3 regions of the Limosilactobacillus sp. genome follow, and region 1 is predicted to be linked to each of the others. Evidence: predicted binding sites of a transcription regulator. Region 1 holds the regulator's gene; each other region holds the start of a gene.
The links. Region 1 encodes LexA, which represses DNA repair genes until DNA is damaged. Its sites were predicted from a motif close to CNAACANNTGTTNG; they were not measured.

Region 1 (5,593 bases):
TTCATCTTTAACAGGCCGCTCATCTGCTGGGCCACCGTTTGCAGGTTAGTTGCGATCTCATGACGGGCCAGGGCCAGGTAGCGATTCGGGTTTTTCTGACTTTTGGCCGTCACCGAGAAGTAGGGCGGGTTGCACAGCACCACGTCGGCCGAATCCTTAGGAACCTGGGTGAAGACGTCCTTGATGTCCATGTTCAGCACCCGGTAGCGATCACCCAGGCCGTTGAGCTCAATGCTGCGCTTGGCCATGTCCGCGATTCGCGGCTGCAGCTCGACCTCGGTAAAGGTTCCGCCAAGCTTATTATGCAGGAAGAGACCAATCGCCCCGTTGCCGGCACAAAGATCGACCGTCTTCAGCTTGTGACGATGATTTTCCCGCACAAAGTCGGCGAGCAGAACCGCATCCAGTGAAAAGGCAAAGCAGCTCGGGCTCTGAATGATCTGGACGTCCTGGCTGTAGAGTTGGTCGATGCGCTCATCGTCCTTTAATAGTGATGATGGTTCCATTTGCTTCTTTCCTTTCTTTTCCGCTTGCATCTTCTAAGTTTTTTCGTCATACTTAGGGGCTAGATAAGTAATTTGATTTTGATTGGAAGAAAAAAGATGCTTTATAATTTTCTAGTAAAAATTGTCAATCCGCTGCTCAACCTGATCAACGGTCGGGCAAAGATTTATAATCGTGAGAACCTGCCGGAGGGGAACTACGTGGTCGTCGCTCCCCACCGCACCTGGATGGATCCGGTCCTGATTGCCCTGGCGATCTGGCCGAAGAAATTCAGTTTCATGGCCAAGAAGGAACTGTTTGAAAACCCGCTCGCCAATAAATTTCTCCGGGCCCTCAACGCCTTCCCGGTCGACCGGAAGAATCCGGGGCCGTCGGTGATCAAGACACCAGTCAAAATGCTGCGCAAGACTGACCTGTCAACGATCATTTTCCCAACTGGCTCACGCTACTCAGCCAAGCTCAAGGGCGGTGCGGTTGTGATTGCCAAGATGGCTGGCGTCCCCCTCGTACCCGTGGTTTACCAGGGACCGCTGAAATTTGGGCAACTTTTCAGTCGCAAGCCCCGCAACATTGCCTTTGGCAAGCCGATCTACATCGATCGCAAGCTGCGGCTGACAGACGAGAATCAGGCCAAGATCGAACGGGAAATGCAGGATGCCTTTGACCAGCTCGATGCACAAATCAACCCTGATTTTCATTACATCATGCCACCCAAGCCTAAGGATGATAATTTCTAAAAATAAAAGGGATGCCGAAACGCATCCCTTTTATTTTTTACTTGCGGTTTGCTTTCCGCGCTTGTGTCTTCATGGTCTGCATCATCTGGTGAAGCTTCCGGCTCGAAGGCTTCTGTCCCATCTGAAGCATCATTGTCCGCAGCATTTCTTCAGAAATTGGTGGATTATTACGAAGGTAATTTTCCATGTACTTACGGGCGCCGAAGAAACCGACAACCAGGCCAACCAGTAATCCCAGGATGGTCCATAAAATTGTCATACCCACGACTAATTCCTCCTTTGGTTAGTTACCTTTCCATCTTACACGATCGCGGGACGCTTGAAAAGGCAAAATCTGGACTTAATCGTCGCGCAGGCCTTTTTTGCGTTGAATCTGACGAACCTTTTCGGGAGTAACTTCCTTGCCGTTCTTGTCAAAGATCCGCATCATTTCGATGTTGCTCCGCATTGCTTTACGGAAATTCTTAATGTATTCGCGCCGCAGCCGTTCCCGTTCCCGGGTTTCCGGTTCAGTCAGCCCCTCCGTCTTGTTCTTGTGGGCCAATTCATTGATGCGCTTTAACAGCTCATCCTGTTCCTTTGATTCAGTCATCCACGGACCCTTCCTTTCCTGTTCTAACGGCTTAGATTTTACCGAATTTGATCCTTAATTGCAAATTATCCGTATACGTAAAAAGGCGACGAACGTACGTTTGAAATATAATTTCTGCTATGGTATCCTTTACATAATAAGTAATAATGAGGTGTAAGTATGCCAAGAGCTGCTAAAAACAAACAAATGGCGGTCTTAAGCTACATCCACAAGCAAGTCACCGAACACGGCTATCCGCCGACGGTTCGGGAGATCTGCAGTGCGGTGGGCCTATCATCGACATCAACCGTCCACGGACACATTACCCGCCTAATTGACAAGGGCTTTTTACGCAAGGATTCAGCGAAGCCCCGGGCGCTCGAGATCACGCCTAAGGGGCTGGACCTGCTCGGTGTTAAGCCACTGCAGACCAAGATTCCCGTCCTGGGGGTTGTTACCGCCGGGCAGCCAATCTTGGCGGTCCAAGACGCCACGGACTTCTTCCCAATCCCGCCTTCGATTCAGGACAACAATGACCTCTTCATGCTGACAATTCGTGGAACTAGTATGATCAAGGCCGGGATTCTGAATGGCGATCAGGTAATCGTTCGCAAGCAATCCACGGCAAAGAATGGTGACATCGTAATCGCGATGAACGACGACAACGAAGCCACCTGCAAGCGGTTCTTCAAAGAAAAGACCCGCTTCCGCCTTCAACCGGAGAACGACACCATGGCACCGATTTTCCTGCAAAACGTTAAAATCCTCGGCAAGGTCGTCGGACTCTTCCGTGATCATATCTTTTAATTGCCAAAGCCAAAATCGGCAGTGCATCCAAACGTGCACTGCCGATTTTTTTATTGGTTGCGTTGGTAGATTCGCTGGTGATCCCTTTGCCCCGCCAGCACGAATGGCAGCTGATCGCCTGCCAGATCAAACTGCTGGTCTGCAGAATTCATCCCCAGCTGGGCGTTGAAAAGTCGTTCGTATTCATCAATTGAAACCTGGTGGCGCGCGTCCAGATCGGCTTGGATATCATTCAGGTAAGTGGCAAAGCCGGCCTGGACAATTCCAGTATAGAATTCGCCCTCGGCCCCGGAACCATAGCTAAATAGCCCCAGCCGATCGCCGGCTTGAATCCGGCCGTTTTGCAGCATCGACATCAAGCCCAGGTAAAGTGAACCGGTGTAGAGGTTGCCGACCTGCCGACAGTAGGCCTGCTCGGCGGTCAACTGCTTCCGCATCCGCTGAGCAGTCGGGTCGGTCCGTTGCCCCAGCAGTGCCTCCAGCGCCTTCTTCCCCATTTTGGTGAACGGCAGGTGGAAGGCCAGGCCGGCGAAGTCCTCCAGCTTTCGACCGGTCAGCTGCTGGTAGCGGGTAAAGGTCTGCAAGAAGAAGTCGATGTAGACGTTGGTCGAGTATTTCCCGTCCACCATTGCCTCGGTGGCGTAGAGTGGCCGCCAGAAATCCATGATGTCCTTGCTATAGGAAACCGCCGTCGGCTCAATCGCCAAAACGTGCGGGTTGGCACCGATCAGCATGGCCACGGCCCCGGCCCCCTGTGTCACTTCCCCAGGGGTATTCAGGCCATAGCGAGCAATGTCGGCCGCGATAACCAGCACCGTTTCCTGTGGGTTTAGCGCCACCAGTCCGCGAGCAAACTGAATGGCCGCGGTCCCGGAATAACAGGCTTCCTTGAGTTCCACGGTCCGCACAAAATCGTTCAAACCCAGCAGATGTTTAATGTAGATCGCGCTAGCCTTTGAATTATCGATCCCGGATTCGGTGGCCACAATGATCGTCGAAATATTTTTTATGTTGGTGGGATTCAACAGCTTTTCGGCCGCTGCTGCCCCCAGGGTGACGATGTCCTGAGTGGGTGGAACCACCGCCTGCTGATCCTGGCCGATGCCGATTGTGTACTTATCGGGCTCGTCACCGCGTCTTTTCGCTAGCTCACGCAGATCAATGTACTGATCCGTGGTCGCAAAGGCCATCTCATCGATTCCAATCTTCATTTTTTTCATCCCCATTTTACATTTTGTCCATTGTTTGATTTAGCAGGCCGTCCACGACATTGTTTCCCTGGTTATCCGCGTGCCCCTTCGTCCATTGAAAGGACAAGTGGGCAAATCGTGGCAAGAGGCGCAGCAGCTGCTGCCACTGCTCAGCGTTGGCCACCGGTGAGCCGGAAGCGGTTCGCCAGCCCCGGCGCTGCCAGCCGTAAAGCCAGCCCTTTGTGATCGGATCCAAGACATAGTGCGAATCCAAGGTGGCCGCGATCGTCTCATTATTAAGCCGGTGGTCCAGCAGAAACTGCAAAGCATTTATCAGGGCCAGGACTTCCATCTTGTTGTTGGTGGCACCATATTCGCCGCCCGTCCCAGTTTGTTGAGCGCCCCGGTACTCGATCAGGTAGGCCCAGGCCGCCTTGTCGTTTGCCTTGACGTGCTGGCCCCGCTTATTGCCATGGTTGCGGGAGCCCCCGTCGGTATACAGTTTGATCGCTGCCGGCTGTGTTGGGCGAGCCTGGTCATCCAGCGTTAGCTGCAGCTGCTGTGGACGGTGTTGCCTTGGCTGGGTCTGCTGCAGCCAGGCCAGGGCTTGTTGGCGACTGGCAAAGCTCTTGTAGACCGCGCCGGAAAAACCACTCACCTGGCGCTGACATTCCGCCCAGGTGGTATAGATTCCGGGCGTTCGGCCCCGTTTGACCGCATAGTACTTTCTTGTCATTGATCCCAATCCTTTCTCATCACCGTTCCATTATACACTATTGCGGGGCTCTGCCAATTTCACGGTTAACTCTCCTTATTATCAGGATAAGAAGCGCCCTGCCTGCCCATAATAGCCAAGCCAATAGCGAAACGGCAACCAACGCATTAAGCCACGTTGGTGGAGCATAGGTCAAGTAGGCAACGTTGTGCCCTTTTTGCTGTTTAACCGTCGGCGAGCCGACCAATGACCGCGCAAAGTGGTTAACCCGGTGACCGTTCACAGTCAGCTGAGATTGCCGGTAGGTGACGACCGGCAATTGCTTGGTGCCCCTCTTTGTCGCAGTCCAGGTCAGTTTCAAGCGTCCCCTGCTAGCTGCCTGAATTTGAACGTTGGAGACTCGGTCCACCACCGAATGAGCATAGCTTTCGGCAGCCACCATTGCCGGAGTATTCGTTTTAGTGGAAGTCAGATAATCAGGAATCCGCTTTTGCAACTCCGTTAAGAACTTGCGATAGCCCCTTTTGCGGGTCGCCCGCAAAACCTGCTGCCGATCCTTAGCGCTGTTGCTTTTCCCCACGGAGGTCGTCTTGCTTTCCAAAACCCGCGGCATGAAGCCAACCTGGGCACGATGATTGATTACCCGGCCGGCCTGGCCCAAGCAAACTAGCCAAATCAATACTAAGGCAGCACCGCCGATGCATTGAGTAAATTTTGTACCACGCTGATGTACAATTAGGTCAAAGGAGAAGCCGATTCCAAGCATCAACAGAGGGTAGGCCAAAATTGTCAGGCGTACCGGAAACTGGAGATAAGAGCTAATGCTTGGGAAGGCTTTAACCAAGCAAGCCCACGGGAAAAAGTGCGAACTGCCCCATAAAAAGACAAACCCCGTGACTGTAACTATCAGATTCAAGTGGTTCTTTCGCCAGGTAACGACGGCAAAGAGGAGTTGGCAAAAAAGGACACTGAGGAAAAAGACGGTGATCGAGGTCCGGATGTTGGAAAATGGATCGAGGCGCAACGTATTCTTGATGACATCAAAGTCCGCGGGCATGACCAGGTGGTT
Region 2 (5,593 bases), 270 kb from region 1:
AAAGCTTTTCTGACCCGCAGGACGAAACGGTCAGCGCGAGTTCGCTGTACCCGCAGCCAATGTGGATTTACGAAGGCGATCAGATTCTGGTAAAGAACACTCAGGGGCAGTTCCAGCCGCTTGCACCTGCCGATGACCTGGTAACTAAGGCGGACGTCGTCAATTTTGTCGACATTATCAAAAGCTTCAAGTACAACAAGCTGCGGGATGAAAGCCACCAAGCCTTGTCAGCCTTCATGTACCTGATGACGGCACCGCTGATTTGGAAGATTCGGCAAATTTACCGCCAGTCGAACTACGCGCGCAGTGCCGATCAAGTGCCGGTCTCGATGGTGCTGATTGGTCGCGGAACGACGGGGAAGACTTTGCTGGTACGGGACTACTTCAAACCCTTTATCGGTGACCATTCTCGTAGCGTCCAATACGCGGAAATTAACGGTGGCACTGGATCACATACCAACAAGGCAGTCAGCTTTTTAGGCAACTACTTGCGGTCCAAGCGGTTTATCTCGCCGATGATTATTGACGAATTGAACGATAATTTCCTGCAGAGCAAGGTTGCCACCAACGCTATCAAGCAGTGGTCCAACACGATTGAAGGCATTCACAATGTCAACATCTTTGCGATGAATCATAATGCCGGGGGCCACGCCATCAATAACCTGGAGGAGATTACCAAGCGGGTCTACTACCTCTCCTTTGAGGCCGGCTGGCTGGGGATGGATCAGCAGCGCTACGATTACAACATCTTGATGAACAACATCAATGATCATCTCTATCGCTACGTGGTTGGGAAGCTTAATCAACGCTTGAACAACCTCACCGGCATGGATGAGTCGCGGCTAATCGACGACTACCTGAGCCTGACCAAGGAGATTGTTGAACAGCTGCTTGAAAAGTTCGGCTTGGGCAATGAGCTTGCCGACATCATCCATGACAATTACGACTACAAGGTCGACCGCAATCGAATCACCTGGAAGATGCTGATTCGCGATGACGGCTTCAAACACGTCGACTTTGCACCCGGGGATGATCAGCGCTTTACCGTCTCCAAGGCAATCTTTAATAATATCAAGGGAAGCACCTACGAAAACATCAACCAGACCCTCGATAACTATTTCAACATGTTCCCGCGGGAACTCGGGATTGCAATTTATCAGTACGATAACGGGATGCTTCTCAGCATCGACAAGTTCGATCACTTCATTGGCGAGCCGCTAATTCGCAATTATTACAACCGGGTCCACCAGAGCGAGCACCAGCAGGATAGCATGACCGCCTACTTGAAAGCTCAGGCCAAGCGCGACGCCGAACGGGAAAAGCGGGAGGCGCAGCGCGACCAAGAGATGCAGACGGTCTTAAAACAGTTGGCGGATCAAAAGCAGGCCAATGAAAAGAAGGGGCTGTTCTCCCGGCTCTTTCACAAGTAGGGCGAATTGAGGTGCTATAATTAAGTTAATCACTGCACAAAGGGGTGGACAAAATGAAAGTAACGGATATCAAGAGAATTGCCAACATCGGAGCAGGAACGATGGGGCACGCGACGGCTCTGCAATTTGCCATGCATGGCTATCCCGTCAACCTGTATGATCGTGACGAGGACGGCTTAGCGCGGGGCAAAAAGCTTATTGAGCACGACCTGGCGACCTTCCAGCAGGCAGGGATGCTCGATGAGGATCCGGCAACAGTTCTGCAACGAATTAACTACACGACCGATTTAGCGGACGCGGTCTCGGCGACTGACTTCGTGATTGAATCCATCGTTGAGAATCAACAAATCAAACAAACGGTCTGGCAGGAGATTGAGCAGTCTGTCCGGCCTACAACGGTGCTGGCTACCAACACGTCTGGGCTGAGTCCGACTGCTCTGCAGAGCGTCTTGAAACACCCAGAGCGCTTTGTTGTCGCCCATTTTTGGAACCCGGCCCAACTGATGCCGCTGGTCGAGGTTGTTCCCGGTCAGAATACTGATTCGGCAACGGTTCAGCTGACGGTTGAACTGATGAATAAGATTGGCAAGCACGCGGTTCCACTGAAGAAGGAAGCACTGGGCTTTGTCGGCAACCGGATTCAGCTGGCCGTCCTGCGGGAAGCCTTTCACATCGTTGACGAGGGGATTGCTAGCCCGGAGGCCGTGGACGACATCGTCAAGTACAGTCTCGGGCGCCGCTGGAATCTCGTCGGCCCGATTGCCAGTGCCGACCTCGGGGGGCTGGATGTTTTCAAGAACATCAGCTCCTACCTCTACGCTGACCTGGCTAACGAGACGGGGACCGATCCAACCCTTGCCAAGAAAGTCGAAGCTAGTGAGCTGGGCTTGAAGACCGGCCACGGCTTCTTCGACTGGCAGGGAGATGCCGGTCAGCAAATGGTTGCTAATCGGGATCAGAAGCTGCTGAAGCAATTAAAAGACGATCAGCAAAAGTAGTTTAAAAGGAGCTGCCTCATGTCAGGGGCAGCTCCTTTTAAAATTAGAATATTATAGGACGGCTAAAGGCTGCTTACTGGTTGGACGCGGGAATTGTTTCGTCAGTGCTTCCAGCTCATCGGTACTAAACGTAATCTCAAGGGCTTGCATGTTATCTAGGGCGTGCTGAACTGTGCCGGCTTTGGGGATGCTCAGTGTGTTGCCATTGCGCAGGGTCCAGGCCAGCATGATTTGATAGACGCTGACGTGGTGGCTAGCAGCCAGATCTTTTAAGAGCGGATTGGTCGTGAGCTTGCCGGAGATCGTGTCCGCCTGTGAAAGGGGCGAATAAGCAATCAGTGGGAGATGGTGTTTTCGCATCAGTGGCAAGAGGTCGTATTCGATGCCACGTTCGTCGAGATTATAAAGATCCTCGTTGGCAACGCAATTGGTGCCGTGAGGCAGTTGCCAGAGTTCCTCTAGGTCAGCAACGTCGAAGTTAGAAACTCCCCATGCCCGGATCTTGCCCTTGTTGACCATTCGTTCTAGTTCGGTGACTGTTTCGGCCAGGGGCACCCCACCGCGCCAGTGAAGCAGGTAAAGGTCGAAGTAGTCGGTACCAACTGTACGAAGACTACGATCGAGGCTCTGCTCCAGACGGCCATGGCTGGCATTGTTCGGCAGGACCTTATCAATGATGTACAGTTGCTCCCGCTTTTGTCCCTGAATGGCACGCCCGACGATCTGCTCAGCGCGGCCGTTACCGTACATTTCGGCGGTATCGATGACTTGGACGCCATGGTCGAGGGCAGCCTGGATGGCGCGGACCTCCTCATTAGCCTGGCTTGCATGGTCGCCCATGTGCCAGGTACCGATGCCAATTGCTGGCAAGCTTGTTTCACCAATTTTAACGGTTTGCATAGTAATTACCTCCCGAGCGGATTTATCTTCATTCTAGCATTGAAAACGATTACGGGATAGCAATCAAGCACTAAGTATTGTATGATGGTATTGTTTGATGTTACTGGGGGACATGGGGGAACGATGGTTTCAATATTAAAATTACTGACAAAGAAGGAATACTTCTTCTGTCCGAATTGCCATGAACATTATGAGTTCAGCCATAGCAGGGCGAAGAGCCTTAAAAAGCGTGGCAGCTTGCGGTGCTATTATTGTCGAACAGAATTGAAGCGGCTTAATCAAGATTAAAGTGACTCGTTGTAGTTTACAGCGAGTTTTTATTTTCCTTCTTTACGAACAGATGTTCCCGTAGTATGATTTTAATTAAGGGAACAAATGTTTGGGATGATAAAGTTGGATTATTCGCAAGAACCTGCTGGTGTATTTTTACTAATTGATAATAAATCATTTTACGCTACCGTTGAGTGCTCAATGCGGGGCCTGGACCCGTTGACGACGCCACTAGTGGTGATGTCCGAGGCGGCCAATACGGGAGGCGGTCTGGTCTTGGCCTCATCCCCAATGGCCAAACAGCTTTTTCACATTTCCAACGTTAATCGGAGACGGGACCTGCCAAATGATGAGCGCTTGATTGTCGTTCCACCCCGGATGAACCTATATATCGAGATGAATCTGGCGGTCAACCGGATCTTTAACGAATATTGTGCTGATGAGGATTTGTTGCCATACTCGATCGACGAGTCGATCCTCGATCTGACTCATTCCTGGCGTTTATTTGGCAACAATATTCTTCAAGTGATTCGTAAGATCCAATCTCAGGTTCGAAATGAATTGGGACTGGTGACCACCGTTGGCCTTGGTAATAACCCTCTGCAGGCTAAAATTGCTTTGGACGTCTATGCTAAGCACAATCGAGAGTTCATCGGGGTGATCACGAACGCAACGGTCCGACAAAAGATCTGGACGATCCCAAGGCTTACCGATGTTTGGGGAATCAATAACCGCACGCAGGCTAGACTGGAACGACTAGGAATCCATAATATGTGGGAACTGGCCCACTGTGACCCGTTCATGCTCAGAAGTCAGCTTGGAATAATGGGAACTCAGTTATACGCGACGGCTTGGGGAATCGATCGAACCAGCCTTCAGGAGACCATTCTGCACAATGATCGATCGCTTGGTAATTCTCAAGTGTTGCCGAGAGATTACCGGGAAAAAGATGAGATCGAAGTAGTGATTAAAGAGATCGGTGCCCAGGTTGCCGCCCGTCTTCGTGCCCACAATAAGCAGTGTGGTGGTGTCCACCTTTGGATTGGCTACTCAATTGGTGTGGTGGACACTAACGGTGAGACTGGTTTTGCCCATTCACAGAAGCTAGCATGCTCAACTGCCGAGACGAGTACAATCAATCGCAGTTTAATTTTTATTTTTGAAAAGTATTGGGATGGTCTTGCACCAGTAAGGCACATAGCGGTTTCCTGCACTAGACTTGCCCAACGCTATGGCGAACAACTCAATCTCTTTAATGTTCCTAATCCGAATGCGATCAAACTTGAGGATGCAATGGATCGTATTCGAAAGAGGTTCGGTAAAACAGCAATTATGCGGGCAAACAGCTTAAAGAAAGGTGGCACCTTCATTGAACGAGCCGGATTGGTGGGCGGCCACAGTGGCGGACAGAGTCTGGAGTAGGCAGCAGGCGCAAAAGATTATTAGTCGTCTCAACCACTTGTTTGCAAACGTTCCGGACACACGCTATTGGATTTTAGTGAACGCTTGCAAACAAATAAATGGCTATAATCTATTCTTTAACTGCCAACGAAAGCGAGCTTACCAACGGTCATGGCCAATTGCCCAATTGAAGGACAGCAGTTTTGAACAGTTGCTTGCGGTCTTAGCCGGCGTGCGAACAAAATACAACTTTACTTTTGAATATGTTCATTTCACCAGAGAACAGCGCCGAATTTTACATGAGGAAGTCGATTAAAAATGATGATCAAAATTTACAACGATGCTGAAGCCGAAATGGTGGCCGACAGTTTTTTCAAGCACTACTATCGCGATCGCGGCAAGATGAAGTGGGCCGGTTTCTTCCTGTCTGAGCATACGGCAGCGTTGCGGAAGAATCGGCAATTTATTGATGGCGCTAAAAAATGTAAGCAGCTGGTTAATTACGGTGATTGAGCGGAGGGGATGGCGATTAAAAGCCGCATGTTGATAAGCAACATTATGGCGATTGGAAATTAAAGACCCACTTTCCTTTAA
Region 3 (5,593 bases), 1.9 Mb from region 1:
CTACATTGATTTTCAAAAAGAATTCGACAACCTGACATCTCTGGCCAATTATTATGCACGGCAGAAACAGACTGATGGTGTGAAGGTCAACTTTGAGAATAACAATAATAATTATATTGATGTAAGTAATGTTGCTGCTGGTACAAAGATTATCTACGTTACTGTGCCGACTGGTTGTTTGACATCCTCCCAGCCACTGACTATCAAGGGGTTAAGTTCTTCAGAAGACGGTCCTGTTGTGGTTATGAATGTCAATGGTTCCGTTAATTTTAATACTCAAACAAAGCTGGAGTATGATGATGGCCAAACCATTTCTCCAAATGAAGGACATAGTAAGCCAAACCATGTGCTTTGGAACTTTGGTGCTAATGGTGGAACGTTAAATATTAACAGTGGCTATCTTTTAGGCAGTGTTCTGAATCCTCAGGGTGAAGTAAACGCAAACGTTAACGTCGATGGAAATTTGATTGCCAACCGGGTTAACATTAGCGGTGGTGAATCTCACCGTTGGGACCTCCGGGGTGGAACGTATGTAGATATCCACCAACCAAGTACACCAAGCCAGAGCAGTCAAGTAACACAGCCAAGTCAAACTAGTCAAACGACGCAGCCAACACAGCCAAGTCAAACCAGTCAAACGACGCAGCCAACACAGCCGAGTCAGACTAGTCAAACGACGCAGCCAACGCAGCCGAGTCAAACTAGTCAAACGACGCAGCCAACACAGCCGAGTCAGACTAGTCAAACGACGCAGCCAACACAGCCGAGTCAGACTAGTCAAACGACGCAGCCAACACAGCCAAGTCAAACTAGTCAAACGACGCAGCCAACGCAGCCAAGTCAAACCAGTCAAACGACGCAGCCAACGCAGCCGAGTCAGACTAGTCAAACGACGCAGCCAACACAGCCGAGTCAAACTAGTCAAACGACGCAGCCAACACAGCCGAGTCAGACTAGTCAAACGACGCAGCCAACACAGCCGAGTCAGACTAGTCAAACGACGCAGCCAACACAGCCAAGTCAAACCAGTCAAACGACGCAGTCAACGTCACCTGCTTACCCGGTAATCCCAGATAATCCGAAGTCAAGCACGCCAACGCAACCAAACCAGACGCAGCCGACCTCAATTCAGTCGACGACTCCTGCTCAATCACAGCAGCCGACTGAACCAGCAACGTCTGAAACGAACCAGCCAACCCAACCGGTTCACCAAACTGACCAGCAGCAACCAAGCTCACCAGTTGAGACCCAAGCGGTGAAGACCACTCCTGCCCAGTCACAGCAAGCACAAAGTCAGTCTGCTACCGCTACTGCTGCTGGACTGCCACAGACCGGTAACCAGAACGAAACTGCAGTAACCGTTCTTGGCCTCCTTACCGCCAGTTTCGGAATGCTTTTCGGCCTGAAGAAGCGTCATTTTGAATAATTTTAGCTAGCCCGAAAAAGTCGCAATTACCGTTGCGGCTTTTTCCTTTTCCGGTGTGCCAATCAATAGACGAATGCATGTTTGGGTGATAAACTAAATTGTAATTAAATAAAAGGCTGGGAATTAACCCGGCCTTTTTGCTGTCGTATAGTTAAAAATGCTACAGCGCGGTAGCTGGCTGGATCCTGAACGTTGATAAATCAACGCCCAGGACGCTTAGCCAGCCTCGCGGGGGTGGGAAGACGAACTCGCAAGCGAGTTCTGTCCCACCGCCTTGCTTGTATACGGAAAAATAAGGGGGATTTGTCATTGATTTATCGACAACCTGATCGAAAATTTGACCTTGTTTCTGACTATCAGCCGACCGGTGATCAGCCGGAAGCCATCGCCCAGCTCACCAAGGGAATCCAGGATGGCGAGAAGGCCCAGATCCTGTTGGGGGCAACCGGGACCGGGAAGACCTTCACGATTTCCAACGTGATCGCCAACGTCAACAAGCCGACGCTGATCCTCTCCCATAACAAGACCCTGGCCGGCCAGCTCTACGGCGAAATGAAGAAGTTCTTCCCGAACAACGCGGTCGAATATTTCGTTTCCTATTATGACTATTACCAGCCGGAAGCCTACGTGCCGTCTAGCGATACCTACATTGAAAAGGACGCTTCAATCAACGACGAGATCGATAAGCTGCGGAACGCCGCCACCACGGCATTGCTGGAACGCAACGACGTGATCGTGGTCGCCTCGGTTTCCAGCATCTTCGGCCTGGGGAATCCGAACGAATACCAGAACAGCGTGATTTCCCTCCATGTCGGCCAACAGATCGAGCGCGACTACCTTCTGCGCCAGCTGGTGACGATCCAGTATGACCGCAACGACATTGACTTCCAGCGGGGCCGCTTCCGGGTTCACGGCGACGTGGTCGAGATTTTCCCGGCTTCACACGGTGAGACGGCGCTGCGGATTGAATTCTTCGGTGACGAGATCGACCGGATCCGGGAGGTCGACGCGTTGACGGGGGAGGTCAAGGGCGACCGCCAGGAGGTTTCGATCTTCCCGGCAACTCACTTTATGACCAACGAGGACATCATGGACCTGGCCCTGCCGGAAATTGAGGCCGACATGAAAAAGCAGGTCAAGAAGTTCACTGACGAGGGCAAGCTGCTGGAGGCGGAACGAATTCAGCAGCGGACGACCTTTGACATCGAGATGATGCGCGAGGTCGGCTACGTCAACGGGATTGAAAACTATTCTCGCTACATGGATCGGCGCAAACCGGGGGAGCCGCCGTACACCCTGCTGGACTTCTTCCCAAAGGACTTCCTGCTGGTGGTCGACGAGTCCCACCAGACAATGCCTCAGGTACGGGGGATGTACAACGGTGACCGCGCCCGCAAGCAGATGCTGATCGACTACGGTTTCCGGCTGCCGAGCGCCCTCGACAACCGGCCGCTGAAGCTCAAGGAGTTTGAACAGCACGTCAACCAGGTCGTTTACATGTCCGCCACGCCGGGCCCGTACGAAATGGAACAGACCGATCACGTCGTCCAACAGATCATTCGGCCAACCGGCCTGCTTGACCCGACAATTGAGGTGCGGCCGGTAATGGGCCAGATCGATGACCTGGTCGGTGAGATTAACAAGCGGATCGAGCGTCACGAGCGGGTCTTCGTGACGACACTGACCAAGAAGATGTCCGAGGACCTGACCGACTATCTGAAGGACCTCGGGCTGAAGGTGAAGTACCTCCACTCCGACATCAAGACCCTGGAGCGGACCCAGATCATCCGGGACCTGCGCTTAGGCAAGTTCGACGTCCTGGTCGGGATCAACCTCCTGCGGGAGGGTCTGGACGTGCCAGAGGTCTCCCTGGTGGCCATTCTCGATGCCGACAAGGAAGGCTTCCTGCGTAACGAGCGCTCGCTGATCCAGACGATTGGTCGGGCCGCCCGGAACGAACACGGGGCAGTCATCATGTACGCCGACACGGTCACGGAATCGATGCAAAAGGCGATCGACGAGACCAAGCGGCGGCGGGCCATCCAGATGAAGTACAACCAGGATCACGGGATTACCCCGAAGACGATCATCAAGCCGATCCAGGAGGCGATCACGGCCACTACCAAGACGGAGGATACTGGCGAACAAGAGGACGCAAGCGAGTTTACGACCAAGGACTTCGCCAAGCTGTCGAAGAGTGCTCAACAGAACATGATCGACGAGCTGACCGAGCAGATGCAGGCGGCGGCCAAGCGGCTTGATTTCGAACAGGCGGCCACGCTACGTGATACTGTCATGGAGCTCAAGGCCCAGATGAGCGGCAAAAAGACGAAAAAAGTTGGCAATAAATAGAGGGGGATAGCATGGCAAACGATAAAATTGTGATTCACGGAGCTCGCGCCCATAACCTAAAGAACATCGACGTGACGATTCCGAAGAACAAGCTGGTGGTGATCACCGGGCTTTCGGGTTCGGGAAAGAGCTCCCTGGCCTTTGACACCCTCTATGCCGAGGGGCAACGGCGGTACGTGGAGAGCCTCTCCGCCTATGCCCGTCAGTTCCTGGGCCAGATGGACAAGCCCGACGTCGATTCGATCGACGGCCTCTCCCCGGCGATTTCGATCGACCAGAAGACGACCTCACATAACCCGCGGTCGACGGTCGGCACGGTCACCGAGATCAACGACTTTCTGCGGCTGCTCTGGGCGCGGGCGGGGACGCCAATTTGTCCCAACGACCACATCCCGATCACCAGCCAGTCCCCGGACCAGATGGTGGACCGAATCCTAAAACTGCCGGAACGGACGCGGCTCCAAGTGCTATCACCGATCGTCCGCGACAAGAAGGGGACCCAGAAGAAGGTCTTCGACAAGGTCAAGCGGGAGGGCTTCGTCCGGGTTCAGGTCGACGGTGAGACCTATGACCTGGATGAGGTTCCGGAGCTGGACAAGAACAAGAAGCACACCGTCAACGTCGTCATCGACCGGATCATCGTCAAGGATGGCATCCGCTCCCGGTTGTTTGAATCCTTCGAGGCAGCGCTGCGTTTGAGCGACGGGTACGCCATTGCCGACGTGATTGGCGGCGAGTCAATTCCGTTCTCCGAGAAGTACGCCTGTCCGATCTGTGGCTTTACGGTCGGCGAACTCGAGCCGCGGCTCTTCTCCTTCAACGCCCCGATTGGTGCCTGCCCGGCCTGCGAGGGCCTCGGCTCCAAGCTCGAGGTCGACGTTGATCTGGTGGTTCCGGACCGGACGAAGACCCTGCGTGAGGGAGCCATGGCACCGTGGAACCCAATTTCCTCCCAGTACTACCCGGAGCTGTTGGAACAGTTCTGCCAGTCGGTAGGAATCGACATGGACACGCCGTTCAACAAGCTGCCGAAGAAGCAGCAACAGCAGGTCCTCTACGGCAACGGCGACACGACCTTCCACTTCCACTACGAGAACGACTTCGGTGGCGTCCGGGACGTCGACGTACCCTTTGAGGGGGTCGTCAACAACATCAGTCGGCGCTATCGGGAGACCAATTCGGACTTCACCCGCGAGCAGATGCGCAAGTACATGACCGAGCTGCCCTGCCCAGTCTGCCACGGTTACCGGCTCAACCAGCGGGCCCTGGCGGTCAAGATTGACGGCGAAAACATCGGCGAAGTCTCTGAGCTGCCGATCAGTAAGGCAATTGAATTCTTCAAGAACGTCAAATTGTCGGAGCAAAACGAGCAGATTGCCCGGCCAATCCTTAAGGAAATCCTCGACCGGCTGACCTTCATGCAAAACGTCGGGGTCGACTACCTGACGCTCAGCCGGTCGGCCCGGACTCTGTCTGGTGGGGAGGCCCAGCGGATTCGCCTGGCCACCCAGATCGGTTCGAACCTGTCCGGGGTCATGTACGTCCTGGATGAACCGTCGATCGGGCTGCACCAGCGGGACAACGATCGCCTGATTTCCTCACTGAAGGCGATGCGCGACCTTGGCAACACCCTGATCGTCGTCGAGCACGACGAGGACACGATGCGGGCGGCCGACTACATCATCGACATCGGCCCGGGCGCCGGTGAGAACGGTGGTAAGGTGATGGCGGCCGGGACGCCAAAGCAGATCATGCGCTCTCGGAAGTCGCTGACCGGGCAGTACCTTTCCGGCAAGAAGATGATCGAGGTGCCGA

Region 2: a site for LexA is predicted at 3,662-3,675, ahead of LKE23_RS02140 (Y-family DNA polymerase). Genes of this name have one in related genera too.
Region 3: a site for LexA is predicted at 1,497-1,510, ahead of uvrB (excinuclease ABC subunit UvrB). Genes of this name have one in related genera too.

What each region holds. Positions count from the first base shown of each region.
Region 1 is NZ_JAKVPE010000001.1:178,552-184,144, reverse strand. Features, by position in the region: gene LKE23_RS00905 (tRNA1(Val) (adenine(37)-N6)-methyltransferase) at 1-506, opposite strand, end outside; gene LKE23_RS00900 (lysophospholipid acyltransferase family protein) at 603-1,241, shown strand; gene LKE23_RS00895 (YneF family protein) at 1,279-1,500, opposite strand; gene LKE23_RS00890 (DUF896 domain-containing protein) at 1,582-1,833, opposite strand; gene lexA (transcriptional repressor LexA) at 1,993-2,619, shown strand; gene LKE23_RS00880 (hydroxymethylglutaryl-CoA synthase) at 2,670-3,830, opposite strand; gene LKE23_RS00875 (ribonuclease H family protein) at 3,847-4,545, opposite strand; gene LKE23_RS00870 (hypothetical protein) at 4,583-5,593, opposite strand, start outside.
Region 2 is NZ_JAKVPE010000001.1:444,107-449,699, reverse strand. Features, by position in the region: gene LKE23_RS02155 (phospholipase D family protein) at 1-1,430, shown strand, start outside; gene LKE23_RS02150 (3-hydroxyacyl-CoA dehydrogenase family protein) at 1,484-2,428, shown strand; gene LKE23_RS02145 (aldo/keto reductase) at 2,480-3,328, opposite strand; gene LKE23_RS02140 (Y-family DNA polymerase) at 3,716-5,020, shown strand; gene LKE23_RS02135 (hypothetical protein) at 4,968-5,315, shown strand; gene LKE23_RS02130 (hypothetical protein) at 5,318-5,512, shown strand.
Region 3 is NZ_JAKVPE010000001.1:2,069,088-2,074,680, forward strand. Features, by position in the region: gene LKE23_RS09735 (KxYKxGKxW signal peptide domain-containing protein) at 1-1,426, shown strand, start outside; gene uvrB (excinuclease ABC subunit UvrB) at 1,736-3,778, shown strand; gene uvrA (excinuclease ABC subunit UvrA) at 3,790-5,593, shown strand, end outside.